DNA from 2 places in the Rhodoplanes azumiensis genome. Region 1 is predicted to be linked to the other one. Evidence: predicted binding sites of a transcription regulator. Region 1 holds the regulator's gene; the other holds the start of a gene.

What was found. Region 1 encodes PhoB, which activates phosphate uptake and scavenging genes when phosphate is short. Its sites were predicted from a motif close to TGTCATNNANCTGTCAT; they were not measured.
Region 2: olsB (l-ornithine N(alpha)-acyltransferase) is a predicted target of PhoB. The motif match lies at 2,148-2,164, and genes of this name have one in related genera.

Annotation. Positions count from the first base shown of each region.
Region 1 covers NZ_JBHUIW010000029.1:33,537-49,277, reverse strand. The annotation lists gene ACFSOX_RS20455 (lysylphosphatidylglycerol synthase domain-containing protein) at 1-587, shown strand, start outside; gene ACFSOX_RS20450 (ATP-binding protein) at 758-2,110, shown strand; gene ACFSOX_RS20445 (substrate-binding domain-containing protein) at 2,387-3,442, shown strand; gene pstC (phosphate ABC transporter permease subunit PstC) at 3,721-5,088, shown strand; partial or broken gene ACFSOX_RS20435 (DUF3333 domain-containing protein) at 5,081-5,566, shown strand; partial or broken gene pstA (phosphate ABC transporter permease PstA) at 6,128-6,925, shown strand; gene pstB (phosphate ABC transporter ATP-binding protein PstB) at 6,951-7,772, shown strand; gene phoU (phosphate signaling complex protein PhoU) at 7,832-8,545, shown strand; gene phoB (phosphate regulon transcriptional regulator PhoB) at 8,604-9,308, shown strand; gene ACFSOX_RS20410 (GcrA family cell cycle regulator) at 9,561-10,061, opposite strand; gene ACFSOX_RS20405 (aspartate aminotransferase family protein) at 10,448-11,668, shown strand; gene argF (ornithine carbamoyltransferase) at 11,665-12,600, shown strand; gene ACFSOX_RS20395 (Hsp33 family molecular chaperone) at 12,728-13,735, shown strand; gene ACFSOX_RS20390 (cysteine rich repeat-containing protein) at 13,904-14,131, opposite strand; gene ACFSOX_RS20385 (hypothetical protein) at 14,329-14,673, opposite strand; gene ACFSOX_RS20380 (periplasmic heavy metal sensor) at 14,809-15,273, opposite strand; gene ACFSOX_RS20375 (hypothetical protein) at 15,270-15,734, opposite strand; gene ACFSOX_RS20370 (RNA polymerase sigma factor) at 15,731-15,741, opposite strand, start outside.
Region 2 covers NZ_JBHUIW010000020.1:17,636-33,376, reverse strand. The annotation lists gene ACFSOX_RS16525 (ATP-binding protein) at 106-2,007, shown strand; gene olsB (l-ornithine N(alpha)-acyltransferase) at 2,262-3,194, shown strand; gene ACFSOX_RS16515 (hypothetical protein) at 3,395-3,946, opposite strand; gene ACFSOX_RS16510 (hypothetical protein) at 3,952-4,986, opposite strand; gene coaA (type I pantothenate kinase) at 5,300-6,265, opposite strand; gene ACFSOX_RS16500 (phosphoribosyl-ATP diphosphatase) at 6,270-6,593, opposite strand; gene hisF (imidazole glycerol phosphate synthase subunit HisF) at 6,633-7,424, opposite strand; gene ACFSOX_RS16490 (DUF3800 domain-containing protein) at 7,453-8,196, shown strand; gene hisA (1-(5-phosphoribosyl)-5-[(5-phosphoribosylamino)methylideneamino]imidazole-4-carboxamide isomerase) at 8,406-9,155, opposite strand; gene hisH (imidazole glycerol phosphate synthase subunit HisH) at 9,143-9,793, opposite strand; gene ACFSOX_RS16475 (DUF2628 domain-containing protein) at 9,790-10,278, opposite strand; gene hisB (imidazoleglycerol-phosphate dehydratase HisB) at 10,344-10,937, opposite strand; gene hslV (ATP-dependent protease subunit HslV) at 11,258-11,833, shown strand; gene hslU (ATP-dependent protease ATPase subunit HslU) at 11,969-13,276, shown strand; gene ACFSOX_RS16455 (4-fold beta flower protein) at 13,514-13,861, opposite strand; gene ACFSOX_RS16450 (hypothetical protein) at 14,136-14,672, opposite strand; gene ACFSOX_RS16445 (invasion associated locus B family protein) at 14,937-15,593, opposite strand.

The DNA of each region.
Region 1 (15,741 bases):
TGCTGGGGCTCGGCATCGCGATCGCCCCGGAGGCGGCCTCCGCCATCAACCAGGTGCCGGCCTGGATCAACCGGGGGCTGGCGATCGTCACCCTGATCGCGCTCGCGACCTATGTCGGCTGGGTGTGGAAGACCCGGCGGGTGATCGGCCGCAGCAACTGGGAGGTGACGCTGCCGGGCGGGCCGCTCACGCTCCTCCAGATCGCCATCGGAATCATCGATCTCGGCTGCTGCGCCGCCGCCATGTACATGCTGGTGCCGCACGAGCCGTATATCGGTTTCGTCACGCTGGCCGTGATCTTCGTCGCCGCGACCCTGCTCGGCTTCGCCAGCCACTCGCCGGGCGGGCTCGGGGTGTTCGACGCGGCCATGCTGGTGGCGTTGTGGCAGTTCGACAAGGAGCAGCTCCTCGCCGGTCTGCTGCTGTTCCGGCTGCTGTATTATCTGGTGCCGTTCGCGCTGGCGTTGCTGATTCTCGGCGGCCGCGAGGCGTGGCTCGCGATCGCGCGCAGCCGCGGCCGGTCGACCGAGCCCGCGGCGGGTCTCGGGCCCGCCCAGGCCGCCGCCGGGGACGAGCGGACCGGCTGAGCACCGGACCGGCTGAGCACCGGGCCGGGGAGCCGAGCGGCGAAGGGCCGGACGGCCAGGGACCGGAAGGCCCGGAAGGCCGACCGGCGAGGCAGGACCGCGGCGACGGCCGGCGAAGCGCCCCCCGGCGGGGCGCAGGACAGACACAGACAGGGCGGAGGCGCATGGCCGTGGCGAACGAACCGCAGGAGACCGGCGGGGCGCGGCGGCTCATCAGCACCGCGGTCGGCGACGTCCGCCGTGTCCGGGTGGCCGTGGTGATCACGGCCGCCACCCTGCTCGCGGCCGTTCTGGCCCGCGAGCTCGCCCCGCTGCCGGCCGTGCTGGTGTTCGCCGCCGTCGCGCTCGCCCTCGCGGTCGACCAGCGCCGCGCCGCGCGGGCACGTGCCGCCGACACCGTCGACCGCGGCTTGGGCACCGAGGCCCTGGACCTCGTCATCGATGCCACCATCGCGGGCGTCCCCGACCCGGTCATCGTGCTCGAGCGCGGCGGTCTGGTGCGCGCCTTCAACCGGCGCGCCGTCGAGGTGGCGCCGGCACTCGCCACGGCGCGGCCGCTGTCCTTCGCGCTGCGCCATCCTGGCGTCCTCGACGCCGTCCGGCGCGCCGCCGAGGAGCCCGGCACGGCCGGCACGGTGCGCACCGAGATGGCCCAACGGGTGCCGACCGAACGCTGGTGGGAGACCGTGATCACGCCGGTACGGTTGCCGCCGGGTCCGGGTCGGCCGGCCGGCGAGCGGCTCCTGATGGTGAGCTTCCACGACCTCACACCGCTGCGCCGCTCCGAGCAGATGCGGGCCGATTTCATCGCCAATGCCAGCCACGAGCTGCGCACCCCGCTCGCCTCGCTGTCGGGCTTCATCGACACGCTGCAGGGCCCGGCCCGCGCCGACACGGCGGCGCGCGAAAAATTCCTCGCCATCATGCGGGCGCAGGCGAGCCGCATGGCGCGCCTGATCGACGACCTCCTGTCGCTGTCGCGCATCGAGCTGAAAGCCCATGTCCGGCCGGAGACGCCGGTCGATCTCGTCCTCCTGCTCCGCCAGGTCGTCGAGGGGCTGCAGCCGCTCGCCGCCGAGCGCGGCGTCGTCGTCGCCTTCGAGCCGCCGCCAGGCGGCGTCACCGTGGCGGGCGACCGCGACGAGCTGGTGCGCGCCTTCGAGAACCTGATCGAGAACGCGCTGAAATACGGCGCCAGCGGCGGCCGCGTCGACATCGGGATGGCGCTGACCCCGGCCGCCCAGGGCGAGGAGGTCGCGGTCTCGGTGAAGGACTACGGCCCCGGCATCGCGCCCGAGCACCTGCCCCGCCTGACCGAGCGGTTCTATCGCGCCGACGTGGCCGACAGCCGCGCCCAGGGCGGTACCGGCCTCGGTCTCGCGCTCGTCAAGCACATCCTGCAGCGCCATCGCGGCCGGCTCGGGATCGACAGCACGGTCGGCGCTGGCGCCACCTTCACGGTGCGGCTCCCGCCGCTCGCCGAGCGGCTTCCGGAGCCCGATACCGCGCATCCCGTCGGCTGACCGCGACGAATTGCGACATCGACCGCGATATGACGTATTTATGAAATACTTCAAGGCATTACGCTGTCATGTAACCGTCATCGAGAGTCCCTACAACGGCTGCGGACCCGGTCCGTCGGGCCGAGGTTCGGACCGGTCGCCGGTATTGTTCGCACCGGTCCTCGGGTCAACCGGGAAACGACAGACGTCCCAGAAGCCAGACGCGATCGATCGCCCCCTTGATGCGGAGTGGCCCTGCGCATCGGTCGATGGCGGCTGCCAGCAGGAGAGAGCCCCGTGAAGCTTTACCGTTCCCTCATCGCCGTCGGTGCCATCGCGGCGACCGGCCTGGCGCTCACCGGCGCCGCCGAGGCCCGTGATCAGATCCGCATCGTCGGGTCGTCGACCGTCTATCCGTTCACCACCACGGTGGCCGAGCAGCTCGGCAAGACCAGCGGCGTGAAGACGCCGGTGGTCGAGTCGACCGGCACGGGCGGCGGCATGAAGCTGTTCTGCGCCGGCGTCGGCGTCGATCATCCGGACGCCACCAATGCCTCGCGCCGGATGAAGAAGAACGAGTTCGAGCAGTGCCAGAAGAACGGCGTCAAGGACATCATCGAGATCAATATCGGCTTCGACGGCCTGACCCTCGCCCAGTCCAAGGCCGGCCCGACGATGTCGCTGACCCTCGGCCAGCTCTTCCTGGCGCTCGCCAAGGAGGTTCCGGGGGCTGACGGCAAGCTCGTCGCCAACCCGTACAAGAACTGGTCCGACATCGACAAGTCGCTGCCGAACATCAAGATCGAGGTGCTCGGCCCGCCCCCGACCTCGGGCACGCGCGACTCGCTGCACGAGCTGTTCATGGAGAAGGGTGCCGAGCAGATCCCGGCTCTCGTTGCCCTCAAGAAGTCCGACGTCAAGGCGTTCGACAAGGTCTGGAAGACGCTCCGCGAGGACGGCGCCTATGTCGAGGCCGGCGAGAACGACAACGTGATCGTGCAGAAGCTCGAGGCCAACAAGAACGCCTTCGGCGTGTTCGGCTACTCGTTCCTCGAGGAGAACATCGCGAAGCTCAAGGGCGTCCCCATCGACGGCGTCGCCCCCGACTTCGACACGATCGCCTCGGACAAGTACAAGGGCTCGCGTCGCATGTACGTCTACATCAAGAAGGCGCACATCGGCGTGATCCCGGGCCTCGACAAGTTCGCGGCCGAGTACGTCTCCAACAAGGCGACCGGCGAGGACGGCTATCTCGCCAAGAAGGGTCTCGTGACCCTGCCCAAGAACCAGCTCGAGATCTCGCGCAAGAACGTCGAGGGTATGGTTCCGATGACGGCCGACCCGCTGTCGTGATAAGCTGACATCCGATCAACGGCGGCGGCTGCGTCTCGTGACGCAGCCGCCGTTGTCGTGGCCAGATCGTCGTGGCGAGGTCGTCGTGGCCGGGTCGTCTCGTCCGATGCTCGTCGCGCTCCGCCGGTCCACCTGCCTGCAAGCATCCGGCCTGCAGGCATCTAGCCTGCAAGCATTCGCTGTCGTGCCGCTTACCGTCCGTCGCACCTTACCGTCCGTCGCATCGGGTTGATCGCGTTCCGGCGACTTCGGTTGCGAACTTTCGAGGGACCGAGAGCATGTCTCTGGTTTATTTCATCGGCCTCGCCGTGCTCGTCGCCACCGGATTCGTGCTCGGCCGCAACCGGGCGACGGTCGCCAGCCGCACCGAGACGTTCCACTCCCGCCCCCACTATCACGGCGCCTTCGTGGTGGTGAGCGTGCTGCTGCCGATGATGCTGGTGTTCATGATCGGCGTCCCGATCGCGCACCACATCGTCGAGACCCGCGCCATCGAGGCCCTGGACCCGAACCTGCTCGACGACGAGCTGCGACGCGGCGCCGCCTTGCGCGACATCGTCGCGGTCGCCTCGGGCCGCCACACCGGCGAGGTCTCGCCGGCGCTGGCCCGCGCCGCCGAGACTTGGTCGTCGCTGCGCAGCTTCACCGACGGCCTGATCCTCACCGCCGGCGCCGTCGTCGGCCTGCTCGGCATCGCCTACGGGCTGCGCGCGATCTCGGCCGGCTTCCGGGCCCGCAACCGGGTCGAGCGCGTCGTCAAGGTGGTGCTGTTCGCCTGCGCCTGCGTCGCCGTTCTCACCACGGTCGGCATCGTCTTCTCGGTGCTGTTCGAGTCGCTCCGGTTCTTCCAGAAGGTGTCGCCCTTCGACTTCCTGTTCGGCCTGGAGTGGAGCCCGCAGACGGCGATCCGCTCCGACCAGGTCGGCTCGTCCGGCGCCTTCGGCATCGCACCGCTGGTCGTCGGCACCACGCTGATCACGCTGATCGCGATGGTGGTCGCCGGCCCGATCGGCCTGTTCGCGGCGATCTATCTGGCCGAGTACGCCTCGCCGCGCGTCCGCTCCGTCGCCAAGCCGCTGCTCGAGATCCTCGCCGGCATCCCGACCGTGGTGCTCGGCTTCTTCGCCGCCCTGTCGCTCGCCCCGTGGCTGCGCGATCTCGGTCAGGGGATCGGCCTCAACGTCGCTTCGGAGAGCGCGCTCGCCGCCGGGCTCGTGATGGGCATGATGATCATCCTGTTCGTCTCGTCGCTCTCCGACGACGTCATCAACGCGGTGCCGCAGTCGCTGCGCGACGGCTCCTACGGCATGGGGGCGACCAAGTCGGAGACGATCAAGCGGGTGGTGCTGCCGGCCGCCTTCTCGGGCATCGTCTCGGCCATGATGCTCGCCATCAGCCGGGCCGTCGGCGAGACCATGATCGTGGTGATAGCCGCCGGCCTCGCCGCCAACCTCTCCTTCAACCCGCTCGAGGCCGTGACCACCTTCACGGTCCAGATCAAGACGATCCTGGTCGGCGACCAGGAGTTCGACAGCGCCAAGACACTCTCCGCCTTCGCGCTCGGCCTGGTGCTCTTCTTCTTCACCTTGACGCTGAACGTCATCGCGATGCAGATCGTCAAACGGTATCGAGAGCAATATGACTGACCTAGCGCTTCCCGCCACCCGCACCGTCGACGTCACCTCGGACGCTGCCAAGGCCCGGATCCGTGCACGGTACCGCGCCGAAGCCCGGTTCCGCGCCTACGGCATCGGAGCGATCGCGCTGACCGCGGTGTTTCTGCTCGTGGTGCTCGCCGACATCGTCGTGAAGGGCCTGCCGGCCTTCACCCAGCACGTGCTGGAGATGGAGGTGATGGTCGACCGCAGCGAGATCGACCCGCAGGGCACCAACGACCCCGCCGTGATCCGCACCGGCGACTTCCAGCTCCTGGTGCGCAACGCGCTGCGGGCCCAGTTCCCGGACGTGACCAGCCGGCTCGGGCGTCGCGCGCTGGACGGGCTCCTCTCCTCCGGCGCGGGCGACGAGCTTCGCCGCCGCGTCGTCGCCGACCCGTCGCTGATCGGCCGAACCGTCAAGGTGCCGGTGCTGGTCTCCGACGACGTCGATCTCTATTTCAAGGGAATCGGCACCCGGATCGAGCGCACGCCCGGCCGCGGCACGCTGACGGTCGCCGGCACCACGGGCGAGGTGACGCTGAGCTCGACCGCCGACGACTTCGCCGCGTCCCTCGCGGCCGTCAAGCGTACCTTGTCGGCTCAGGCCCGCACGGCCCGCACCGAGGCCGCCCGGCTGCGGACCATCGTCCAGTCGATCGAGGGAAGCCGCGCCGCCGCCGAGCGCGACCTCGCCGCCGCCCGCGCGGCCGGCGACGCGGCGAAGGCCGCCGCCGCCGAGCGCCGGGTCGCCGCCGCGACCGAGGAGGCGACGAGCCTCTCGGCCCGCATGACGGAGCTGTCCGACACGGCCGCCGCCCTGCAGGCGCGCTTCGAGGCGACCACCGCCGAGGAGCCGCTCGGCGTCACCGTGCCGAGCCTGCTCGTCGCCGTCGACGGGGGCCTCGTCAAGCTCACCCGCATCGGCGCTCGCGACGCCGCCGGCGAGGTGCTGCTGCCGCTCGCCTCCGGCGGCGCCACGGCCAAGCCCGGCGACTGGCAGCTCGTCACCTACCTGACCCCGGCGACCAATCGCAAGGTCTCGGACCAGGAGATCGCCTGGCTGGAGGCGCTGCGCGACCGCGGCATGGTGGAGAACCGCTTCAACACCCTCTTCTTCACGGCCGGCGACAGTCGCGAGCCGGAGCTCGCCGGCATCCGCGGCGCGCTGGTCGGCACGTCCCTGACCCTCCTGGTGACGCTGGTGCTGTGCCTGCCGATCGGCGTCGCCGCCGCCATCTATCTCGAGGAGTTCGCGCCGAAGAACCGGCTGACCGAGCTCATCGAGGTGAACATCAACAATCTCGCCGCGGTGCCGTCGATCGTGTTCGGCCTGCTCGGCCTCGCGGTGTTCCTCAGCTTCTTCGGGTTGCCCCGCTCGGCGCCGCTGGTCGGCGGCCTGGTGCTGGCGCTCCTCGTGCTGCCGACCATCATCATCGCGTCGCGGGCCGCCATCAAGGCGGTGCCGCCGTCGATCAAGGAGGCGGCGCTCGGGGTCGGCGCGTCGCACCAGCAGGCGGTGTTCCACCACGTCCTGCCGCTCGCGATGCCGGGCATCATGACCGGCACCATCATCGGCATGGCGCACGCGCTCGGCGAGACGGCTCCGCTGCTGATGATCGGCATGGTGGCCTTCATCGTCGAGCCGGCGACCAGCATCACGGACGCCGCGACGGTGCTGCCGGTCCAGATCTATCTGTGGTCCGACCTGCCCGAGATCGCCTTCCAGGCGAAGACGGCGGCCGCCATCATGGTTCTGCTCGTGTTCCTGTTCGTCATGAACGGGGCGGCGATCGTGCTGCGCAAGCGGTTCGAGCGTCGGTGGTAAGTCAGGTGGCAGGGAGGCCCCCCGGATGAACAGCATGGTCCAGCTCGACTCGGCGACCGCGATCGCCGCGGCCGCCGCCGTGGCGGGCAACCCGGTCAAGATCGTGGCGCAGGGCGTCAACGTCTACTACGGTGAGAAGCACGCGCTGCGCGACGTCGACCTCGACATCCAGGAGCGCGCCGTGACGGCCCTGATCGGCCCCTCCGGCTGCGGCAAGTCGACCTTCCTGCGCTGCCTCAACCGGATGAACGACACCATCCCGGCCTGTCGGGTGACCGGAAGGATCGCCATGGACGACCAGGACATCTACGACCCGCAGCTCGACGTGGTGCAGCTGCGCGCCCGCGTCGGCATGGTGTTCCAGAAGCCGAACCCGTTCCCCAAGTCGATCTTCGAGAACGTCGCCTACGGACCGCGCATCCACGGGCTCGCCCGCAACAAGGCCGAGCTCGAGGAGATCGTCGCGATCAGCCTGAAGCGGGCCGGCCTGTTCGACGAGGTGAAGGACCGCCTGGGCGATTCCGGCACCAGCCTGTCGGGCGGTCAGCAGCAGCGCCTGTGCATCGCCCGCGCCATCGCGGTGAGCCCCGAGGTCATCCTGATGGACGAGCCGTGCTCGGCCCTCGACCCGATCGCCACGGCGAAGATCGAGGAGCTGATCGACGAGCTGCGCGAGAACTTCACGATCGTCATCGTCACCCATTCGATGCAGCAGGCCGCCCGGGTGTCGCAGCGCACCGCCTTCTTCCATCTCGGCGTCCTGGTCGAGATCGGCATCACCAGCGACATCTTCACGACGCCGAAGGACCGGCGCACGCAGGATTACATCACGGGTCGCTTCGGATGACCCCCATGAAGGCCCCCGAAGACGACACCCGACCCAACGACGTTCCGGAGACCCCCCCGATGGGCGAACACACGCACAAGGCCTTCGACACCGACCTGCAGGATCTCGCGCGCATGGTCGCCGAGATGGGTGGCATGGCGGAGCAGCAGATCTCGGACGCCACCGAGGCGCTCGACCGCCGCGACCTGGTCGCGGCCCAGAAGGTGGTCGGAGCCGACACCCGCATCGACGTGCTGCAGCGCGAGATCGAGGCCAAGGCGGTGCTCACCATCACGCGGCGCCAGCCGATGGCGGTCGATCTGCGCGACATCGTCGCGGCGATGCGCATCTCCAACGATCTCGAACGGATCGGCGACCTCGCCAAGAACATCGCCAAGCGGGTCGTCGCTCTCGACAACGAGTTCCGCGCCCAGCAGGTGATGCGTGGCGTCCAGCACATGACCGAGCTGGTGCTGTCGCAGATCAAGGACGTGCTCGACGCCTATGCGAGGCGCGACCTGCAGAAAGCCGTGGCGGTGTGGCGGGCCGACGAGGAGATCGACGCCGTCAACAACTCGCTGTTCCGCGAGCTCCTCACCTACATGATGGAAGACCCGCGCAACATCGGCATCTGCATCCATCTGCTGTTCTGCGCCAAGAACATCGAGCGGATGGGCGATCACGCCACCAACATCGCCGAGTCGGTCTACTACATGATCGAAGGCAAGTCGCTCGTCGACGAGCGCCCGAAGGGCGACACGACGGCGAGCACCGTGGTTCCGTTCGACGCCTGACGAAGGGAACGAGCGTCCGCCGCCGGGCGCTCGCGCTTCTCGAGAGGAATACCACCCGATGGCCGCCCGCATCCTGATCGTCGAGGACGAGGAGCCGCTGACGCTGCTGCTGCGCTACAATCTCGAGGCCGAAGGCTACGCCGTGGACGCCGCCGGCCGCGGCGACGACGCCGATCTCCGCCTCAAGGAGAGCCCGCCCGATCTCGCCATCGTCGACTGGATGCTGCCCGGCCTGTCCGGCATCGAGCTGATCCGGCGGCTGCGCGCCCGCACCGAGACCCAGCAGCTCCCGGTGATCATGCTCACGGCGCGCGGCGAGGAGGGCGAGCGGGTGCGCGGGCTCGCCACCGGCGCCGACGACTACATCGTCAAGCCGTTCTCCGTGCCCGAGCTGCTCGCGCGCATCCGCGCGCTGCTCCGCCGCACCAAGCCGGAGCGGGTCGCCGCCGTTCTGACCGCCGGCGACATCGAGCTCAACCGCGAGAAGAAGCGGGTGGCGCGGGCCGGGCGCGACGTGCCGCTCGGGCCGACCGAGTTCCGCCTGCTCGAGTTCCTGATGGAGAACCCGGGCCGCGTCTTCTCGCGCGAGCAGCTGCTCGACCGGGTGTGGGGGCGCGACGTCTATATCGACGAGCGCACCGTCGACGTGCATGTCGGCCGGCTGCGCAAGGCGCTCAACCGCGGCCAGCGCTCCGACCCGATCCGCACCGTGCGCGGCGCCGGCTACGCCCTCAACGACCGCTACGGCAGCGCGGAAGCGTGAGGGGCCGGACGGAGCGGCGGGCGCCCGCCCGCCACGCTCCCCGGCTCGAACGGCGCGTGCGCGGCGGTCGCGACCAGCGTGCGTCCCGGATGTCGCGCGCAATGCAGCGACGTCATGGCCGGATTGCCGCATCGCGGACCACAGCGATCCGGCAATCCTGCGCGATCCCGCGATGATGTCGTGCAGCGCCCGTGGCGTGCGGCGCCGAACGGTTCGGCGTCCGGCCGCGCCGGACGCCGGAATCGTGTCGGATCAGATCCGCCCGAGCCGCTTGTCGCGGCGGCGGTCGACCGGCTGATAGGCGATCCGCGCGTGGTAGCCGCAATAGGGCAGCCCCTCGGCGGTGCGGCCGCCGCAGAAGAAGAAGTCGGTCGAGCCCGGATCGCCGACCGGCCAGCGGCACTTGCCCTCGCCGAGCTCGAGCAGCGTGCAGCGCTGGCCCATCGGCACCACATTGGCGACCGCCTCGACCTCCTGCTCGTACTCGACCTCGTAGACGGGCGCGCGTGCCAGCGCCGTGTTGCCGCGCATCGCCGGCCGCGCGACGCGCATCACCGGCGCCGCCGCGCGCGGCTTTCTCGCCCGCGGCACCGCCGCCGCAGGACTCTTGGCCCGTCCGGACAGGCCCAGTCGGTGAACCTTACCGATCACCGCATTGCGTGTAATGCCACCCAGCTCGACGGCGATCTGGCTCGCTGAGAGACCGTCGTTCCAAAGCTTCTTGAGTAGTTCCACGCGCTCGTCGGTCCACATGTGTTCCTCTTCGCCTCGCGGCGCGGGACGGGTCTCACCGAATCCCCCAACGCCGCGCGGCGGTGCCTCTCCACCGGCGGGTACGCAGGAACTGGATGTGAAACTGAGAGAGCAGTCCGCCGCACGAGATATCGTATACTTACGAAGAAAACGCTACTATATGGCGCGAGTCCCACGCAAGAGTCCCCAGTATTGCATCCACAATTCATGGCCGTTTCGAGTCCGTAAGTGAGACGACGGATGCCGCGGGTCCGGTTGACACCGCGCCGCCCGGACCTAGAATGATGTCGTCGTGCCGCCCCTGGGGCGGCACGATTCATTTCATGGGCCGCGCATCTCTTCGGCGTGCGCCGCTCAATTCACGAGTCGCCAGAAGAAGTTCGGCCATGTCGCATCTCCTGCCGACCTACGCGCGTGCGAACCTCGCCTTCGAGCGGGGCGAAGGCGCATGGCTCGTCTCCACCACGGGCGAGCGCTACCTCGATTGTCACTGCGGCGTCGCCGTGAACGCCCTCGGCCACGCCCATCCGGTGCTGGTCGAGGCGCTCAAGGCACAGGCCGAGAAGGTGTGGCACGTCTCCAACCTGTTCCGCGTGCCGGATGCCGAGCGCCTGGCGGCGCGCCTGTGCGAAGCGAGCTTCGCGGACCTGGTGTTCTTCTGCAATTCGGGCGCCGAGGCGATGGAGGGCGCGATCAAGGTCGCGCGCAAGTACCACGCGGCGAACGGCGCGCCGGAGCGCGTGCGCATCGTCACGTTCGAGGGTGCCTTCCACGGCCGCACACTGGCGACGCTCGCGGCCGGTGGCCAGAAGAAGTACATGGAAGGCTTCGGCCCGCCGGTCGAGGGCTTCGACCAGGTGCCCTACGGCGATCTCGACGCCGTGAAGGCGGCGATCGGCCCACGGACCGCGGCGATCCTGGTCGAGGCCGTGCAGGGCGAAGGCGGCGTGCGGGTCGGCACCCCGCAGTTCCTGCGCGGGCTGCGCGAGATCTGCGACCAGAACGGCCTCCTCCTGGTGTTCGACGAGGTGCAGACCGGCATGGGCCGCACCGGACCGCTGTTCGCGCACCAGCGCGTCGGCGTCACGCCCGACGTGATGGGCATCGCCAAGGCGCTCGGCGGCGGCTTCCCGGTCGGCGCCGTGCTGTGCTCGGCGGAGGCCGGCAAGGGCATGACGGTCGGCACCCACGGCTCGACCTTCGGCGGCAACCCCCTCGCGGTCGCGGCCGGCAACGCCGTGCTCGACGTGATGCTGGCGCCCGGCTTTCTCGAGGCCGCCCAGCACAAGGCCTTGCTGCTCAAGCAGCGGCTCGCCGCGGTGGCGGACCGGCATCCGACCGTCGTCCGCGAGGTGCGCGGCGAAGGGCTGCTGCTCGGCCTCGCCTGCGTGGTGCCGAACAACGACCTGATCACGGCGCTGCGCGAGGAGAAGCTTCTCGCCGTGGCGGCCGGCGACAACGTGGTACGCATTCTGCCGCCCCTGATCATCGACGAGACCGAGATCGCCGAGGCGGTGGACCGGATCGATCGGGCTGCGACCCGTCTCGAGCGCGCCGCCGGGGCCGCGCAAGGCGTCGCGCCAAAACTCGAAGGACTGAAGGCGTGAGCGGAGTTCGGCACTTTCTCGACCTGATCGACATCCCGCGGCCGGAGCTGCGGCGGATGCTCGAGTCCAGCCTCGCCATGAAGGCGGCGCGCAAGACCAACGGCCATCCCGACGCCCACCCGGCGCCGCTCGCCGGCAAGATGCTGGCGATGATCTTCGACCGGCCGTCGACCCGCACCCGGGTGTCGTTCGACGTCGCGATGCGCCAGCTCGGCGGCGAGACGATCGTGCTGCACGGCAACGAGCTGCAGATCGGCCGCGGCGAGACCATCGCCGACACGGCCAAGGTGCTGTCGCGCTACGTCGACGCCATCATGATCCGCACCCTCGATCACGAGAAGGTGCAGGAGCTGGCCAACGAGGCGACCATCCCGGTGATCAACGGGCTCACCAAGCTGTCGCATCCCTGCCAGGTGATGGCCGACGTGATGACGTTCGAGGAGCACCGCGGGCCCATCCGCGGCAAGCGCGTCGCCTGGACGGGGGATGCCTCCAACGTGCTGTCCTCGTGGATGCACGCCGCCGAGCGGTTCGAGTTCGAGCTCGCCATCGCGACGCCGCCCGAGCTGGCGCCGCGGCCGGCGCTGGTCGACTGGGTGAAGCAGTCGGGGGCCGCGATCCGGATCGGCACCGATCCCGACGAGGCGGTGGCCGGCGCCGAATGCGTGCTCACCGACATGTGGGTGTCGATGGGCGACGAGGACGGTGCGCGCCGCCACAACCTGCTCAAGCCCTACCAGGTCAACGAGCGGCTGATGGCCAAGGCCGCCCCGGGCGCGGTGTTCATGCACTGCCTGCCGGCCCATCGCGGCGAGGAGGTCACGGCCGGCGTCATGGACGGACCGCAGTCGGTCGTCTTCGACGAGGCCGAGAACCGCCTGCACGCCCAGAAGGGCATCCTGGCCTGGTGCTTCCAAGCCGCCGTCCAGTGACTATCTGAGGACGGATGCGGTCGTCGCGAACGGCCGGCGGGCCTCCCGCCGGCCGTCGCCTTGCGTTCGCAGTCGAATTTCGTTCGCCGCGTCCGCGTCCGCCTCACCCTGGTCGCCAAGGAGTCCGATGAGCCAGATCAGCATTCCGTCCCGCGCCCCCGGCGAGATCCCGCACGACGACACCGTCGTCCCGTTCGAGGTCGCGGCGCTCGACGTGCGCGGCCGCACCGTGCGGCTCGGCCCGATGGTCGACGAGATCCTCTCCCGCCACGCCTATCCGACCGCGGTGTCGCGCCTGCTCGGCGAGGCGATCGTGCTGACCGTGTTGCTCGGCTCGTCGCTCAAGTTCGAGGGGCGCTTCATCCTGCAGACCCAGACGGACGGACCGGTGCGCATGCTGGTGGTCGACTGGCGCAGCCCCGGCAAGGTGCGGGCCTACGCCCAGTTCGACGCCGACGCCGTGGCGGCGCTGACCGGCACGACCGACGGCGATCTGCTCGGGCGCGGCCATCTCGCCATGACGATCGACCAGGGTGCCGACATGAACCGCTATCAGGGCCTCGTGGCGCTCGGCGGCGGGACGCTCGAAGAGGCCGCGCACGAGTATTTCCTGCGCTCGGAGCAGATCCCGACCCGGGTGCGGCTCGCGGTCGCCGAGGAGTTCTCGGCGGCGGCCGGCGGCGGCGGCGCGCAGCGGCGGTGGCGGGCCGGCGGCCTGATGCTGCAGTTCCTGCCGAAGTCGCAGGAGCGTCAGCGGGTCGCCGATCTTCATCCCGGTGACGCGCCGGAGGGCACGGCGCCGCACGTCGTGCCGGAGGACGACGCCTGGGTCGAGGGCCAGGCCCTGGTCGCCACCGTCGAGGACGTCGAGTTGCTCGATCCGGCGCTGTCCACCGAGCGGCTCCTGTTCCGGCTGTTCCACGAGCACGGCGTGCGAGTGTTCCGCGCCGTCGACGTCGAGGCCCAGTGCTCGTGCTCGCACGCGCGCGTCGAGACGATCCTGAAGAGCTTCCCGGCCGCCGACCGCGCCGCCATGGTGGAGAACGGCCGGATCGGGGTGACGTGCGAGTTCTGCAACACCCGCTACGAGTTCGATCCCGCGAGCGTGGTCGGCCCGGAGGATGCGGAAGGGTAGAGAGTCAGTTCTTGCGAGCCACTACCGTCGCACCATACGAGAGACTCGTCATGCCCGGCCACGTGCCGGGCATTCACGTCTTTGCCGCTGCGGCACGGCAAGGACGTGGATGGCCGGGACGAGCCCGGCCATGACGGAGTCGTTGTCCCTAACGTCCCGGTGATCTGATCACTTGCGCGACGACAACGCCGTCTTGCAGCCGGGCGAGAGCTTGTCGCTCTGGTCCTGCAGGCACTTGATGATGCGGCCGCCGCCCGGCTGCACGCCCTGGCAGAGCTTCTGGTAGTCGGCCTTGCAGGCGTCGCGCAGCACGCCCTGGTCCTGCGCGAAAGCAGGGCCGTGCACGCCGGCGGCGAGCAGCACGGCGAGGCCGGTGGCGGCGAGGATCGATCGCATGTCGTCTTCTCCTGATGTTGATCGTGCGGGGTGAGGGACGAGAGTCTGTTTGGGCTGACGAGGTCCGTCATCCCGGGGCGCGCGCCGAAGGCGCGAACCCGGAATTCAGCGGCATGCTCCTGGTTCTCGGCTGGACTCCGGGTTCGGCGCTGCGCGCCGCCGCGGAACGACCACCGACGTGATCACGTCCAGTCGTCTCAGCAGACGCGGACGCGACGCATCGCATAGCCGCCGCCGACCCAGACACGCGTCGTGCGCCAGGTGCAGTTCGGCCCCGCCACCACGGTGCGGCTGACGCCCGCGGCCGGGACATAGGCAGGGCGCGGGCCGTAATAGCGGCCGTAATAACCGCCGTAATAATAGGGACCGGCGACCACCACGGGCGGCGGCGGCGGAACGATCACGGGCGGCGGCGGAGGCGGCGCGACGACGACATAACGGCCGTTCTGGACGACCACGTCGGCGGCCTGTGCGGGCAGGACGGCGAGGCCGAGCAGCGCGGCCGGAAGCGCCGCGGCGAGCGTGGAGCGGAGCAGGGTCATGAGGGTCTCCGTGGGTGAGAACGGCGGGTGCCGTTTGCCCTGCTACGGCGCCGGCCGCCGTTTCCTTCGCGCCGCACGGTCATCGCGTGTGTCTCGATCTCGTGAGACTCGATCGCGTGATCACTTGCCACGTGATCAGCGTCCGCGCAGCCGGCCGACCAGGTCGGCGCGGGTCTGCGGCGGAATCTCGACGGCGGCCTCGACCACGGCGTCGATCACGATGTCGCCGATGGCGACGCGCTTGTCGCGCGCCTCCATCACGGCGGCCCGGAACGACGCCGCGTCGAGGCGCGGGTCGGCGAGCTTCAGGATCGCGCGGCGCAGCGCCTGCTCGTAGTCGGCCTGCGCTGCGACGACAGCCGGTTTTCTCAGGTCGTAGATGCGGCGCAGCCGCGTCGCGTCCTCCTCCGGCAGGCGGTCCGCGATGGAGTCGATCAGGCGCATCGGCGCCCCGGCCGCGGTGGCGATGAGCGGCCGCGGCGCCAGCCACTGGGTCGCGACATAGCTGCCCAGCCCGACGTTGAGGCACAGCGAGGCGAGCAGCGCGACCTGCAGCTTGCGGGCGCGGAGTCCGGAAAGAAAGCGCGACGGAACACTCACGGCCGCCCCCAGTCGTTCGGAATGGCGCCGGCGTCGACCACCATGGCGATGATGGTGGCGGCGGGCGACGGGCCGACCGCGTAGGGCACTTCGCGCGCGAGCGACACGCCGACGAGGAGCGAGCAGGCGAGGCTCGCGGCCGGCACCAGCCAGCGCAGCCAGCCGCGCGCCGTCGCGCCGATCGGCCGCCCCGAAGGCGGCCCCCCGGGACGCTGGACCAGCGTCGCCGGCGGGGCCGTGGCGAGCCGCTGCATCACCGCGAAGGCGAGGTCGTCGGCCCGTCGCCGCGGCACCTCGGGCGCCTCCTCCAGCATCAGATCGAGCCGGCGCTCGGCGGCGAGCACCGCCCGGCCCTCCGGCGTGCGGGCGATCGCCCGGGCGGCGTCGCGCGTCGCCTCCGGCCAGCGCGCGACATCGCCGCCATAGGTCTCGGCGAGACGGCGAAACTCGGTGAACGTCACGGTACCC
Region 2 (15,741 bases), on a different contig from region 1:
ATCAGCAAGATTCCGGTGCTATCCCGAAGCACGGCCGCTGCCGGGATCCGGCCCCGGGCGCGCCGCTCGAGACGGCGCGACGGCGGGCCGGGAACGAAGGCGCCGATGCACGACAGGCTCGAACGATCCGTCCGCCCCGCCGCCCTGATCCTCGGCACGACGTCGATCCTGCTCGGCGTCCTGGTCGGCCTCGTCCTGCTCCGGGCCCCCGCGGCCCCGGAGCCGCGCCTCGTCGCCGGCCTCGTCATCGCATCGGCGCTCGCCGCCGCCGCGGCGCTCGCCCTCTTCCTGCACGACGACGCCCGGCTGCGCCGCGCAATCGCGCGACGCGACGACCGCATCGAGGCGCTCGCCGACCGCGAATGGGAGCTGATCGACGCCGAGACCCGGGCGCGACGCGCCCTTGCCGTCGTGCGCCAGGAGGCCGAGGCAGCGGGCCGCGCCAAGAACCGCTTCCTCGCCACCGTCTCGCACGAGATCCGCACGCCTCTGAACGGCATTCTCGGGATGTCCGAGCTGCTGCGCGACACCCCGCTCACGCCGGCCCAGGCCACCTATGTGGACGCGGTGAGGACGTCGGGCCGCGCCCTCATGGTCCTGATCGAGGACATTCTCGACTTCGCCAAGATCGAGTCGGGCCGCATCACCGTGACGGCCCGGCCGTTCGGTCTGGTCGCACTGGTCGAGTCGGTGGTCGAGCTGGTCGCCCCGCGGGCGCACGACAAGGGCGTCGAGATCGCCGCCTTCGTCGACCCGGCCGTGCCGGCCGTGGTGGTCGGTGACGACGCGCGGCTGCGCCAGGTGCTGCTCAACCTCGTCGGCAACGCCGTGAAGTTCACGCCGGCCGGCAGCGTCACGGTGACGGCCGCGCCGGGCGCGGCGCCCGGGACCGTCACCGTCTCGGTGCAGGATACCGGCATCGGCATCGCTTCCGACGCTCAGGAGCGCATCTTCGGCGAGTTCGAGCAGGCCGATGACGGAGCGGACCGCCGCTTCGGCGGCACCGGGCTCGGCCTCGCCATCACGCGCCGCCTCGTCGCGCGACTCGACGGCACCGTCACGGTCGACAGCGCACCGGGCGCCGGCGCGACCTTCCGGGTGACGCTGCCCCTGCCGGCGGCCGGCGGTGCGGCCCCGACGACCAGGTCGCCCGACCTGTCCGGACGCGGCGTGCTGGTCGTCACCGCCGACCCGCGCGCCGTGGCGGCCCTGGTCCGCCAGCTCGATGCCTGGGGCGCCCGCACGGCCCTGGCCGCACCGGCCGAGGCTGCGGTGGCTCTCGCTCGCGAGGGCTGCGACGCCGTCCTGGTCGACCGCGGCATCGGAACGGCGGCGGCCGCCGCCCTCGTCCCCGAGCTGCGCGCCGCGTCACGGCGCCTGGTGATGCTGCGGCCGACCGAGCGCGGCGAGCTGCCCGGCTTCGAGGCGGCCGGCTTCACCGACTATCTGATCAAGCCGGTGCGGGCCGCCTCGCTGGCCGTGCGACTCGGCGCCGCAGCCGCCGCGGCGGACGCCGCCGACGCGGCCCCCGACGCAACGCCGGCGTCGGCGCCGGCGCCGACGCCGGACGCGCCGCGGGCCGATGCCGTCGCTCGTGGATCGTCGCGCACCGTGCTGGTCGCCGAGGACAATCCTATCAATGCGCTGCTGGTCCGCGCCCTGCTGGAACGGCTCGGCCATCGCGTCACCGTCGCGGGCGACGGCCTCGCCGCCGTCGCGGCGTGGCGGGAGGCGGCGCACGGCGGACGCGCCTTCGACGTGATTCTGATGGACCTGCACATGCCCGGCGTCGACGGCCTCGCGGCGACGCGGCAGATCCGCGCCCACGAGGCCGAGCAGGGTCGTTCTCCGGCCCTGATCGCGGCGCTCACGGCCGACGCCTCGCCGGCCGATCCCGCGACCTACGAGGCGGCCGGGCTCGACGCCGTGCTGGTCAAGCCGCTCGAGCGCGACCGGCTGGAGGCGCTGCTCGCCGCCGGCCCGAAGGGCGCCGTGCGGGCCGCCTGATCGGCCCGGCGCGCGCCGGCGGCGCGGCGGCACGGCATTCGGCGCGCCGCCGGTCTGATCACGTCGCGAAATCATGTCGCTCCCGTGACGCTGTCACCCCGCAGCCGCACGGTGTACAACTGTCGCATTGAACGCGTCCGTGTCACAAAACCGTGGTCGCGGCAGCTTATTCACGACGATCGGCTGGGAGCCGCGACTCGTGGCGGTCGCCCGGGCCGAGCCTCCGTGTCCGGGAGCCGTCGATGCCTTTTCCCATGCGCGAAATCCCTCCGAAGCGCCTGTTCGGTCGTGTCGGATTTCCGCGCCCCGGTGCCGGTGTTCCCAAGCTCGCGGCGCTCAAGGCCTATGGCGGCCTGCGCGTCTCCGATCCGCGCCTGACCCGCAGCGACGAGACGCTCGGCCGCATCGGCTCGCTCGAGGTGCGGCTCGCCCACCGGGCCGCCGAGATCCGCCGCGCCCAGCGCCTGCGCTTCGACGTGTTCTATCAGGAGATGTCGGCGGTCGCCGACGCCAAGACGATGCTGGCGCGACGCGACGTCGATCCCTACGACGCGCTGTGTGATCATCTCCTGGTGCTCGATCACGACAAGCCGACCCGCCACGGACCGGCGGTCGTCGGCACCTATCGGCTGCTGCGCCAGGAGATCGCCGAGCGCCGCGGCGGCTTCTACACGGCCGCCGAGTTCGACATCGCGCCGCTGATCGCGCGACACCGCGGCCTGAAGTTCCTCGAGCTCGGCCGTTCCTGCGTGCTGCCGCCCTATCGCAACAAGCGCACCGTCGAGCTCCTCTGGCACGGCATCTGGACCTATGTGCTGCGCCACAAGGTCGACGTCATGCTGGGCTGCGCCAGCCTGGAGGGCACCGACCCGAACGCGCTCGCGCTGCCGCTGTCGTTCCTGCATCACCATGCATCCGCCCCCGAGGCATGGCGGGCCCGCGCGCTGGCGAGCCGCTACGTGTCGCTCGACCGCATGGCGAAGGAGAGCGTCGATCCCAAGGCCGCCCTGCACGCGCTGCCGCCGCTGGTGAAGGGCTATCTGCGGCTCGGCGCCGTGATCGGCGACGGCGCCGTGATCGACCACCAGTTCGGCACCACCGACATCCTGGTGATCCTGCCGGTGAGCCTGATCAACACCCGCTACATCGGCCACTTCGGCGCCGGCGCCGAACGCCACGCGGCGTGAAGCCGGCGTTCACGCGTTCCGACTCGTCCTGAAAGCGTGCTGGGAAAGTAACCCAGGCTGAATAGAGCCTTAGCCGCATGACGAGATGTTGCGACCACGCACTGAGCGAGGCTGCATACCGAAAGCCGACGGCTCGTGTCTCAAATTTGTAGACGACTATATATGGGTGCGCAGCTAGTGCTCGCCCTCCGGAAAGTTGCTTATGACGGCAACGTCCACGGATCCCAGTTCCGAATAAAATATACCGCTAGCAAAAGAGACACCAACAGCGCGGACCACCACGCGGTTTGATAGGCAGTCTCGCGCAACAAAAGGAGCTTTCTCAACGAATTGGCTTCCTTAGTCAAATCTCCAGAACCTTCAATCGGTGCCGCGTCGTCGGTGAATTTGGCGGGCTCGATGTAGCTCAGCAGGTTCCAGAAGACACCAACCACCATCAAGCACGAAAAGATCGAGGCCAGGGTTAAGAATACGATTGCATAAACGAGCTTGCTGAACGGCTGTCCCGCGTGAGTCGAAAATGTTATAACCGCTAGTATGATGCCATTATACCGCATCAGCGCAGAGGCTTTTGAATCAAGGATATTAAGAAGCTTATATATTTCGTCGATAGTTGTCTGTTGCTTGAGTTTTCCTGATCTCAGCGCCTCGAATTTTGAATCGATTGATTCGTTGCCTGGCAACAACCGAGCGAACAATTGCCAAGCGTTCGATGTTAGTCCGTTAAGGGTGCGGATATATAATCTCAGCATGAATCTTACCCGGATAAATGGGTTTTGCACAATCTCGCAGCAAGCATTGCGGACCGGGCGGCGCGGCGAATGTCCGGGAGTCGTTTTTCGACCTCGACAAAGGCTGCCCCGACAACGTCGGCATACGCTTGATCGTTCAGAATCACTTGCATCTCGGAGCGAATGACGATATGCGGCCCGTACTCATCGCGAGTAAACAATTCCACGAGACGGTCAATCGCATCGCCCATCCGCGACGGATTCCCTCGGGTCGATGGGAGCTTGTCCAGGTCTCGAACACCTCCCTCCTTGACGGGTTCGCCGGACTGACTTTCGTTCCGCGTGTTGTGCAAGGCAAAGAGAAACTTCTTTATCCAACTGGCTTCCGGCGTGCCTTCCGAATGGCCTCGCCAATTATCAATTGACTTCAAGTTAAATAACACTTCTTGAGTCAGATCCGGAAAGTACAAATTAGATTCCAGCATCATGCTTATTGTTGGCTTTCCGATCGCGTCGGCAGCTTTGCGGATTCGGTCCGGCGCATCATTCATCGCCGAACCATATTCGACGCCGAGTTTTCCAAACATGTCCGAAGCGGCACCCTCATGGAAAGCGAATGCCACCCCACCTCCATTAAGCGAATCCATTACCGCACCAATAAGGCGCCGCAATGCCAAATCCATTTCCAATGCAGTGAAGCGTCTGCCGTCGAGCTGGCTTTTTAGGTGATAGATAAAATGCGACAGCATAGCGCAATCGCATTTTTCCGACGCCAGTGGCTCGCCAGAAAAGGCATCCCGTACACTCAACTCTCCAATCCGGATATTTGTCCCCTGAAGAGCGGTTAGATTGATACGAGCCCGCTCGATCGAATTCAGTTGATAGTCAGAGCCATGGATGATGAACCCTGCGCTATGGAACATAGACATCGCTTTTATGAACTTCGCCGTAGACGATCCGTCGCCGATGCCCGGCTCTAGCCAACGGAGGGGCTTATCACCTCCGAATAAAACGCCTCGTTTCGCCATCTCTTCAGTGAGCACTTGCAGGTAAAGGCTCATCATATGCTTTTCTTCGTTCGACTCGGGGGTTAGAAACCCTCCAATCCCGAAAAAGCATTCATTGTAATCGAAACGACCCTCTTGAAAGGGAAGAAGGCAATTTGCCATCGGTGCCACCCATCCCACCGAATCGAGCAACCTCTATTATGCCCGTCTCGGTTGCATTTCGATGACAGCCAATGCTTTTGATCCGCTCGCAGCGCAAGCAAGAGGAAAAATGTACCGCAACCCGAGAGAGATCTCCTCAGCCTCGCGGCGAGAAGAACAGGGCGGCACGCACCAGCCTCAGAGTTCGCCGAGCAACCCGACAACCTCACAGCCGCCGCAGCGCGACCTCGGCGATGCGGTGCGTCTCGCTCTTCTTCAGAATCAGGTCGGCGCGCTGGCGGGTCGGCAGGATGTTCTCCTGCAGATTGACCAGATTGATGCGCGTCCAGATGTCGGTCGCCATGGCGACCGCCTCGTCGTCGGTGAGCTGCGAGTAGCGCCGGAAGTAGGACTTCGGGTCGCGGAACGCGGTCGAGCGCAGGGCGAGGAACCGCTTCACGTACCAGTGGTGCAGCACGTCCTCGTCGGCGTCGATGTAGACGGAGAAGTCGAAGAAGTCGGAGACGAACGGGATCGCCTTGCCGTCCTTGGGCGGGCGGCCGGTCTGCAGCACGTTGACGCCCTCGACGATCAGGATGTCGGGGCGGTCGATTTCGATCCACTCGTTGGGCACCACGTCGTAGACGAGATGCGAGTAGACGGGTGCCCGCACCGGCCGGCGGCCGGCCTTGATGTGCGAGAGGAAGCGCAAGAGCCCCGGCAGGTCGTAGCTCTCCGGAAAGCCCTTCTTGTCCATCAGGCCTTCCTGCTGCAGCACCGCGTTTGGAAACAGGAAGCCGTCGGTGGTGACGAGATCGACCTTCGGCACGTTGGTCCAGCGCGCCAGCAGCGCCTGCAGGACGCGCGCCGTGGTCGACTTGCCGGCCGCCACCGACCCGGCGACGCCGATCACATAGGGCACCTTGGCGTCGACCGTATTGAGGAAGCGTTGCTGCGCCCGGAACAGCTTCTGGGTCGCGGCGACGTAGAGGGACAGGAGGCGGGAGAGCGGGAGATAGATCTCCTCGATCTCGGCGATGTCGAGCCGGTCGTGCACCGAGCGCAGCCGGATCACCTCGGCCGGCTCCAGCGTCATCGGCGTGTCCTCGCGCAGCGCCGCCCACTCGTCGCGGGAGAACACCCGGTAGGGCGAGAGCTGCGTGTCGGAGCGGGGAACGACGAGCTGATCCATCGGGTCAGGCATCCTTCCGTGAGGCCTTCTCGTCGAGTCCGGATTGCGCCGTACGGGATTTCAGCAGGGCCTCGACCTCGGAGATCGAAATGTCTCGGGCCTTCAACAGGACCAGCAGATGGTACAGGAGATCGGCCGCCTCGGCGACGACGCGATCGCGGGTCTCCCCTGCGCCGGCCAGCACCACTTCGATCGCCTCCTCGCCCATCTTCTTGGCGCAATGGGCGGCGCCCTTGTCGAGCAGCTTCTTCGTGTAGGAGGTCTCGGCGCTCGCCGCGGCGCGCGACGCGATGATGGCCTCGAGGTCGTGCAGCGTGAAGGCGCTCATGGTCGTCAGGTCCGTGGGAAGAGAAATTCGCGAATATTTTCAGGGATCGAGGCGCATCGGCAGGCCGGCCGCGGCCATGTGGGCCTTGGCCTGCCGGATCGTGAACGTGCCGAAGTGGAAGATCGAGGCGGCCAGCACCGCGGTCGCGTGGCCGTCGCGGATGCCCTCGACCAGGTGATCGAGGGTGCCGACCCCGCCCGAGGCGATCACCGGCACCGGCACGGCGTCGGCGATGGCACGGGTCAGCGCGATGTCGAAGCCCGACTTGGTGCCGTCGCGGTCCATCGAGGTGAGCAGGATCTCGCCGGCGCCGAGCGCCACCACCTCTTTCGCGTACAGGACCGCGTCGATCCCGGTCGGCGTGCGGCCGCCATGGGTGAAGATCTCCCACCGGTCCGGCGCGGACGGCGCCGCCGTGCCCGGCCCCGCCACGCGCTTGGCGTCGATCGCCACCACGATGCACTGGTTGCCGAACTTCTCCGCCGCTTCGGCGACGAACCGGCGATTGTTCACCGCCGCCGTGTTGATCGACACCTTGTCGGCGCCCGACTGCAAGAGCGCCCGGATGTCGTCGACGGTGCGCACGCCGCCGCCCACGGTCAGCGGCATGAAGCACGCCTCGGCGGTGCGCCGCACCACGTCGAGAATGGTGCCGCGGTTCTCGTGGCTCGCCGTGATGTCGAGGAAGCACAATTCGTCGGCGCCGGCGGCATCGTAGGCGATCGCCGCCTGGACCGGATCGCCGGCATCGACCAGATCGACGAAGTTGACGCCCTTGACGACACGGCCGTCCTTGACGTCGAGGCAGGGAATGACGCGGACCTTGAACATGGTATGATCGTCGTGCAGTTGGTTCGCGATGTCAGACTTCAGCGACTTCATCATTTACGCCGACGAGAGTGGCGACCACAGCCTCGTCAAGATCGACGAAGGCTATCCGATCTTTGTTCTCTGCCTGTGCGTGTTCGACAAGGCGTCGTATTTGCGGCGTATCGTTCCGGCCGTGCATGCCTTCAAGTTCAAGTGGTTCGGGCACGACACCGTCATCCTGCACGAACGGGAGATCCGGAAGAAGCTGCCGCCCTTCGAGTTCTTGAACGTTCCCGATCGAAACAAATCGTTCCTCGAGGATCTGAACGCGCTGCTCGCCAAAGCGCGTGTCTGGATGATCGCTTCCGTCATCGACAAGCGGCGATTGAAATACGAATATCTCTTCGACGAAAACCCCTACCATCTCGCGCTGTCGTTTTGTGTCGAGAGAACGGTCGAGTTGATGGAAAAGCGGGGCAACGGCGGAAGAACGCTTCATTTCGTCTTTGAACGGCGTGGCAACAGAGAGGACAAGGCGCTCGAGCTCGAGTTCCGGCGAATCGTTGGTGGTGGCAACGTCTATCAGCGTAAACTGCCGAACTTCGAAATTGTCTTCGTCGACAAGAAAGCCAACGCGGCCGGCATGCAGATCGCCGATCTCACGGCCCGACCGATCGGCCTGAAAGTTCTGCGCCCGGCTCAGCCTAACCGGGCTTTCGACATCATCGCTGGAAAGATGGTGCATGGGCGCGGCGACAGACCGGGGCTGGGCCGTATCCGCATCTTCCCCTGATCCGCCGCGCGCGGGCGGCCTCTCGAAAAGCGAATGGCCCCGGATCACTCCGAGGCCAAGCGCCGACCGGGAACCCCCAATCCATTTGCCTGCAATATAATAAGCGTCTTCGTTCGGGTCAATGGCGCGTCGGAAATTGTTTAACAGAGTCAGCCAATTAGAGAAATTCTCGCCAACCGATTCATTTGACTCGATGAATTGAGCCGCGCTCATGACACCGCGCCCGCGCTCTTCAGCAGCGCCAGCGCCTTTCTGGCGTCGAGGCGGCCGTCGTAGAGGGCCCGGCCGGCGATCGCCCCGGCGAGCTTCTTGGCGCGCGGCTCGATCAGCTTCTCGATGTCGCCGATCGAGGCGAGGCCGCCCGAGGCGATGACGGGAATCGAGATCGCCTCGGCGAGCGCGATGGTGCCGTCGAGATCGAGGCCGGTCAGCATGCCGTCGCGGCTGATCTCGGTATAGACGATGGCGGCGACGCCGGCGTCCTCGAAGCGGCGGGCGAGATCGAGCGCCGGCAGATCCGACACCTCGGCCCAGCCCTCGACCGCGACGCGGCCGCCGCGCGCGTCGAGCCCGACCGCGACGCGCCCGGGAAACCGCTTCGCCGCCGTCTTCACCAGCTCGGGATCGCGCACCGCCGCGGTGCCGATGATCACCCGGGTGATGCCCTTCTCCAGCCAGCCCTCGACGGTCGCGAGATTGCGGATGCCGCCGCCGAGCTGCACCGGGATCGAGACCAGCTCAAGGATCCGCTCGACCGCCGCGGCGTTGACGGGCTTGCCCGCGAAGGCCCCGTCGAGATCGACGATGTGCAGATACTGAAAGCCGATCTCCTCGAACTGGCGCGCCTGCTCGGCGGGATCGCGGTTGAAGATGGTGGCGCGCGCCATGTCGCCCTGCTCCAGGCGCACGGCGAGGCCGTCCTTCAGGTCGATGGCGGGGAACAGGATCACGGGGCCCATCTCAAAAAATTGGCGATCAGCGCGAGGCCGAGCCGCTGGCTCTTCTCCGGGTGGAATTGGGTTCCGGCGGCGGTGCCGGCGGCGACGATCGCGGTGACCGGGCCGCCGTAATCGACCTGCGCGACGAGATCGCCGGGGTCGGCCGTCTTCAGGTGATAGCTGTGCACGAAGTAGGCGTGCAGGCCGTCCGGCCCGGTCGGGATGCCGTCGAGCAGCGGGTGCGGCGCGAGTGCGTTCAGCGTGTTCCAGCCCATGTGCGGGATCTTCAGCGACGGGTCGGTCGGCGTGATCCTGTCGACCTCGCCCGGAATCCAGCCGAGCCCGTCGACGACCTCGTATTCGCGGCCGCGCTCGGCCATCAGCTGCATGCCGACGCAGATGCCGAGGAACGGGCGGCCGCGCCGCCGCACCGTCTCCTCAAGGGCCTCGACCATGCCGGTCACGGCGTCGAGCCCGCGCCGGCAGTCGGCGAAGGCGCCGACGCCCGGCAGCACGACCCGGTCGGCCGCGCGCACCACGTCGGGATCGCTGGTGACCAGGATCGGCTGGTCGTGCCCGCTCTCGCGCGCCGCCCGCTCGAAGGCCTTCGCGGCCGAATGCAGGTTGCCGGAGCCGTAGTCGACGATCGCGACCGTCATCGCCCCGCTCCCGGCAGCGGGAACAGGCCGAGCACGCCGCGCCCGGCCGGCCGCAGCCGCGGCGCCGGCGCGTCGCTCCAGGCGCGGTCGAGATCGCCGGCCGCGTCGGCGCGGCGGGCGAAATAGCGCTGCTCGGCCGTCTCGAGGTCGTCGGCGACGACGATGCCGGCCTCGCGCCAGCCGCCGCGCAGGAGCGTCCAGCGGCGCAGCGTCGCCGATTCGAGCCCGACCAGAAGGGCGATCAGCACCGACACCGCGAGCCGTGCCCCGGCGGGCACCGCGAGCGCCGCATGGGCGACGCCGAAGCCCGCCATCACCAGCCCCCAGCAGACGAGCACCAGCCACATCCGGTGGCGGGTCATCCACAGGGGGCCGAACAGGAAGGCGCCCCAGGAGAAGCCGTCGCGCACGAAGCGGACCCGGACCGGATCGGCCGGCTGACCGTCCGGCCGGGCGGGGGGCTCCAGCACTGCATAGACTGCCATGTCGTGTCCTTCGCTGGGTCGCGGCCGCGGCCCGTCCGGCCGCGCGTCTCGTCGGCGCCGGGCCGTCAGCCGCCCAGGCTGCCCTTGGTGGAGGGGATCTCGTCCCGGGTCCGCGGATCGATCGCGACCGCCGAGCGCAATGCCCGGGCGAGCCCCTTGAAGCACGACTCCGATATATGGTGGTCGTTGTCGCCGGACAGCGTCTCGACGTGGAGCGTGATGCCGGCGTTCATTGCGAAGGCCTGGAACCACTCGCGCACCAGCTCGGTGTCGAAGGTGCCGATCTTGTCCCGCCGGAACGACGTGCGGAACACTAGGAACGGCCGGCCGGAAATATCGATCGCCACCCGGGTCAGGGTCTCGTCCATGGGCAGATGGACGTCCGCATAGCGGCCGATGCCCTTCATGTCGCCGAGCGCCTGCTTCACCGCCTGGCCGAGCGTGATGCCGACGTCCTCGGCCGTGTGGTGCTGGTCGATATGCAGGTCGCCCTTGGCCCTGATCGTCATGTCGATGCGGGAATGGCGGGCCAGCAGGTCCAGCATGTGGTCGAGGAAGCCGATGCCGGTGTCGACCGACGCCTGGCCGGTGCCGTCGAGATCGACCGCGACCTCGACGTCGGTTTCCTTGGTGGTGCGCTTCACGGTTGCGGTGCGCATGAACGACACGCCTTCTTGCCGGCCGGTCGGCCGATCCGCGACAGGATCCGGCCGGGGCCGCGCCCCGGGCCTCCGCCCGACCGCGACCATTTGTCTGAACCGCCGGCCTTTTATCAGGGTGGCCAGGGTTCCGCCACTGGGGGCGGTGCGGACGCCGAACCCGCCCCTTGCGCTGCCGCTTCATCTCTCCCCGCGCGCGGGGAGGGGCAGCGCAGCCCGCTGCACCCGATACCCGCCGTGCGCCGACGTCCGAGTTTCCCCTCGCGTTGCAAAGGGGTCGGGCCGCTCCTAGATCAGGGCGTCACCGGGGTTTCATCTTGATGTCTTCCGCGCACACGTCGTCCGACCCGCCCGCGTCGTCCGCCCTCTGGCACGGCACCACGATCGTCACGGTCCGCAAGAACGGCATCGTCGCGGTCGGCGGCGACGGCCAGGTGTCGATCGGCCAGACCATCGTCAAGGGCAACGCCAAGAAGGTGCGCCGGCTCGCCGGCGGCGGCGTGATCGGCGGCTTCGCCGGCGCCACGGCCGACGCCTTCACGCTGTTCGAGCGGCTCGAGGCCAAGCTCGAGCAGTATCCGGGCCAGCTCATGCGGGCCGCCGTCGAGCTCGCCAAGGACTGGCGCACCGACCGCTACCTGCGCCGGCTGGAAGCCATGATGATCGTCGCCGACCCCAAGGTGTCGCTGGTGCTCACCGGCACGGGCGACGTGCTGGAGCCGGAGAACGGCGTGATGGGCATCGGCTCGGGCGGCAACTATGCGCTCGCCGCGGCGCGCGCGCTGGTCGACACCGACATGGACGCCGAGACGATCGTCCGCCGCGCCCTCGCCATCGCGGCCGAGATCTGCGTCTACACCAACGACAAGGTCGTGGTGGAGACGATGACGACCTGACGTCGCGGCCGCCGTCCGTCGAGGCACGCCGACGCGCGCACCTCGGGACGACGGAAGACAGTCAATCCGTCACCTCGAGGTGCCCGGCGAAGCCGGGCCTCGAAGGGCGACGGCCCTCGGGAAAAACAAGCGACCATGACCGACTTCTCGCCCCGCGAAATCGTCTCCGAGCTCGACCGCTTCATCATCGGCCAGCACGACGCCAAGCGCGCCGTCGCGATCGCCTTGCGCAACCGCTGGCGCCGCCTGCAGCTCGACGAGAAGCTGCGCGAAGAAGTGATGCCGAAGAACATCCTGATGATCGGCCCGACCGGCGTCGGCAAGACCGAGATCTCGCGCCGGCTCGCCAAGCTCGCGGGCGCCCCGTTCATCAAGGTCGAGGCGACCAAATTCACCGAGGTCGGCTATGTCGGCCGCGACGTCGAGCAGATCGTGCGCGATCTCGTCGAGGTCGGCATCGCGCTGACCCGCGAGAAGAAGCGCAAGGACGTCGCGGCGCGCGCTCATCTCGCGGCCGAGGACCGGGTCGTCGACGCGCTGGTCGGCGCCGGGGCGTCGCCCTCCACCAAGGAGACGTTCCGCAAGAAGCTGCGGGCCGGCGAGATGGACGACAAGGAGATCGAGATCGAGGTCGCGGCCGGCGGCGGCGGCATGCCGATGTTCGAGATTCCCGGCATGCCGGGCGCCCAGATGGGGGCCGTCTCGCTCGGCGACATCTTCGGCAAGCTCGGCGGCGGCCGCACCAAGACCCGCAAGGTCACCGTGAAGGAGTCCTACGCGATCCTGATCGCCGAAGAGTCCGACAAGCTCTTGGATCAGGACGCCGTGGTGCAGGAGGCGATCCGCACGGTCGAGAACAACGGCATCGTCTTCCTCGACGAGATCGACAAGATCTGCGGACGCGAGAACCGCGGCGGTGCCGACGTGTCGCGCGAGGGCGTCCAGCGCGATCTTCTGCCGCTGATCGAGGGCACCTCGGTGTCGACCAAGCACGGCTCGGTCAAGACCGACCACATCCTGTTCATCGCGTCGGGCGCCTTCCATCTGGCGAAACCCTCCGACCTGCTGCCCGAGCTGCAGGGTCGCCTGCCCATCCGGGTCGAGCTGAAGGCGCTGACCCGCGACGACTTCCGGCGCATCCTCACCGAGACCGAGGCGTCGCTGATCAAGCAGTACGTGGCCTTGCTGGCGACCGAGGGCGTGACGCTGGATTTCCAGGAGAGCGCCATCGACGCGATCGCCGACGTCGCCGTGTCGGTCAATTCCACGGTCGAGAACATCGGGGCGCGGCGGCTGCAGACCGTGATGGAGCGGGTGCTCGACGAGATCTCCTTCGCGGCCCCCGACAAGGCCGGCGAGACGCTGGTGATCGACGGCGACTACGTGAACAGCCGCGTCGCCGACCTCGCCAAGAACGCCGATCTGAGCCGGTTCATCCTGTGAGCCGAGTCCGCGGCTGTCTTCCCAGCATTCGTCATCCCGGGGCGCGGACCTCGAGGTCCGCGAGCCCGGGATGACGGAGCAGTTCCGCACAGCGCGAACATGTGCTCGCGCGCGATCCTGAGCATCGCGTCGTCGCAGGATCGGGCGATGGCGGGGAGAAGGCGCCGGCGCCGGGCGCGCGTACCGCGCGGGCCCGGCCGTCCGGTCGAACGATCGGATCCGTTCAGATCAGAACCGTCAGAACGGGAACTCGACCGCCCAGCTGGCGCTGCGGGCGGGATGCGCGGGCGGCGTCGCGCGGGCCTGGAAGCCTTCCACCACCGGAGCCTCGGGCTCGGCCGGCGGCGGCATCTGGGGCGGCCGGATGACGCCGAGCCCGAAGGCGTCGGACGCCCACACCACGACGGCGCCGCGGGTGTTACGCATGTGGCCGTGCTTCCACCAGCCGATGTGCTGGCCGCTGCTGTCGTAGACGCTGTGGCCGTCGATGGAGGCCAGGTGGCTGCCCTGCAGGCTGATGATGCGGGCGTGCTCGGCATGGAGCCAGGCGCGCACGCGGCCCAGGCGGTCGTAGAGGGGTTCCATGGCAGTTCGATCTCGGTCCGGGGGTCGATGCGGCACGGCGTTCGGACGAGCGTCGTATCCGCGTGGTGATATATCACGTTCCGCCGTGAGCGAAAAACGCAAGAACACATACACGAGGTGCGTGATCGATCCATACGCCACCACCCAGACAAGCACAATCACCATCTCGGGTGGTGCGAATTATCTCATATCGCCAATTTCGATCTAAGAATCTCTCACACCTGGAAAATTCTGCTCGCGATCGATTGTAACCGTGACTAACGAATCGTGATCGCTAATTGCGCGATCCGCGCAAAGACAGGCTGATCCGGGTCACGATGTCGTCCCAGGCCTTCTCCTCGGCCTGCGGATAGGCGACGTAGATGCAGTGCATCCGCCCCGACGCGCGGGCCGGAAAGTTGCAGCGGCTGTAGAAGATCTCGCCCTCGTTCACGCCCGAGACGGCGAAGAAGCGGTCGGTGATGCGGCGATAGTCGAGGGCGCCGGCGGGAACCTTCAGGTTGGTGCGGACGAATCGCTCCGGCGTGAAGGCTTCGTCGTTCGGCTCGACATAGACCATCAGCCGGGCGCGGCCGTCGGCGGACTGCAGCTCGACGCCCGCGCCGCGCCGCGCCGGCCCGACCTGTTCGGTGAAGATGCCGGCCGGGACGTCGACCCTCGTGCCGGCGCCGTCCGTGAACACGGTCCAGCCCGGCCGATCGAGCCCCGCGGTGCGTCCCCCGGCACCGGGGTCGGCCGGCGCTTGGGCCTGCGCCGCGGCGCCGAAAGCCGCTCCGAGTCCTGCCGCCACAATGCCGAGCATCGTCCGCATGTCGACCTCCACGCGGCCGCGGGCTCGCGGCCGTTCGCGAAGATTAACGGCACTCCGACCGAGACGAGCCACGCCCCTCGATCACAAGGGGGTCAACGACATGCCGCGATATACTGCCCGAGTGAGGTCGACGGGCCCTGCGCGGCGCGGCACATCGATGAAACCGTTTTCACCGAAGCGACGGGCGCGACTGGCTACAGACACCAAGGCGCGTCTCGGAGCCGTATGGGGGCGCCCATGCGCGACGATCACCGGGTGGCCGCCCTACTGGCACTCCTGCGCCACGCGGTCGAGGGCCTGGGCGAGGCCTTTCAGGACATAGACGTCGGTCGAGGCGGTGCCGCGGGCCGACACGCCCTTGATGGTGGCATCGCCGGCACGGCGCAGCGTCTCGACGAGGCGGGCCTCCTCGGCGGCGTTCTTGATCCAGCCGCCGTCGGCCTGGGTGTAGAGCGCGAAGCTCGCGCCGCCGACGTCGAGGGTCGCGTCGGCGTTGGGCTTGAAGCCGTAGCCGAAGATCACCGAGATCTCGTCCTTGACCCGCTCGCCCGGCCGCGAGGCGACGAACAGGAAGGCGGGGTCGCGCGGCCGGTTGGGCGGCGTCGTCTCGGCCCGGCTCGGCTTGGCGAGCGCGAAGCACACCTTGCGGCCGCCCGGGCTCGCCGTGTAGGCCCCCCAGCCGCCGTACTGGCCGAGCAGCTGCGGCTGCGCGCCGCCCGTCACGGCGGCGGGCGGGGTCGCCGGCTGGGTGGTGGCCGGCGCCTGCGGACGGGGCGCCGGCGGCTTCGGCTTGGGCGGCTGGGCCGGGCGTTGGGCCGGCGCGGTCGACGGCGGCGGCGGAAGCTGGGCGGCCGCCGGCCCGGCGAGAACCAGCCCGGCCGCGCCGGCGAGCAGGACGGCGGTCAGTGGCGACCGACCCACCGGCGCGAAACGGAGTCGCGAGAAACGGAATCGAGCGAAACGGCCCGGCGCGTGACGAACTTGCGCGAAACGGCGTGCGGTCGTCGCGGTGGACGACCCGTTGCGGATGTCGTGTCCCATTCTAAACCCGTCAGACTCCCGAATCGCG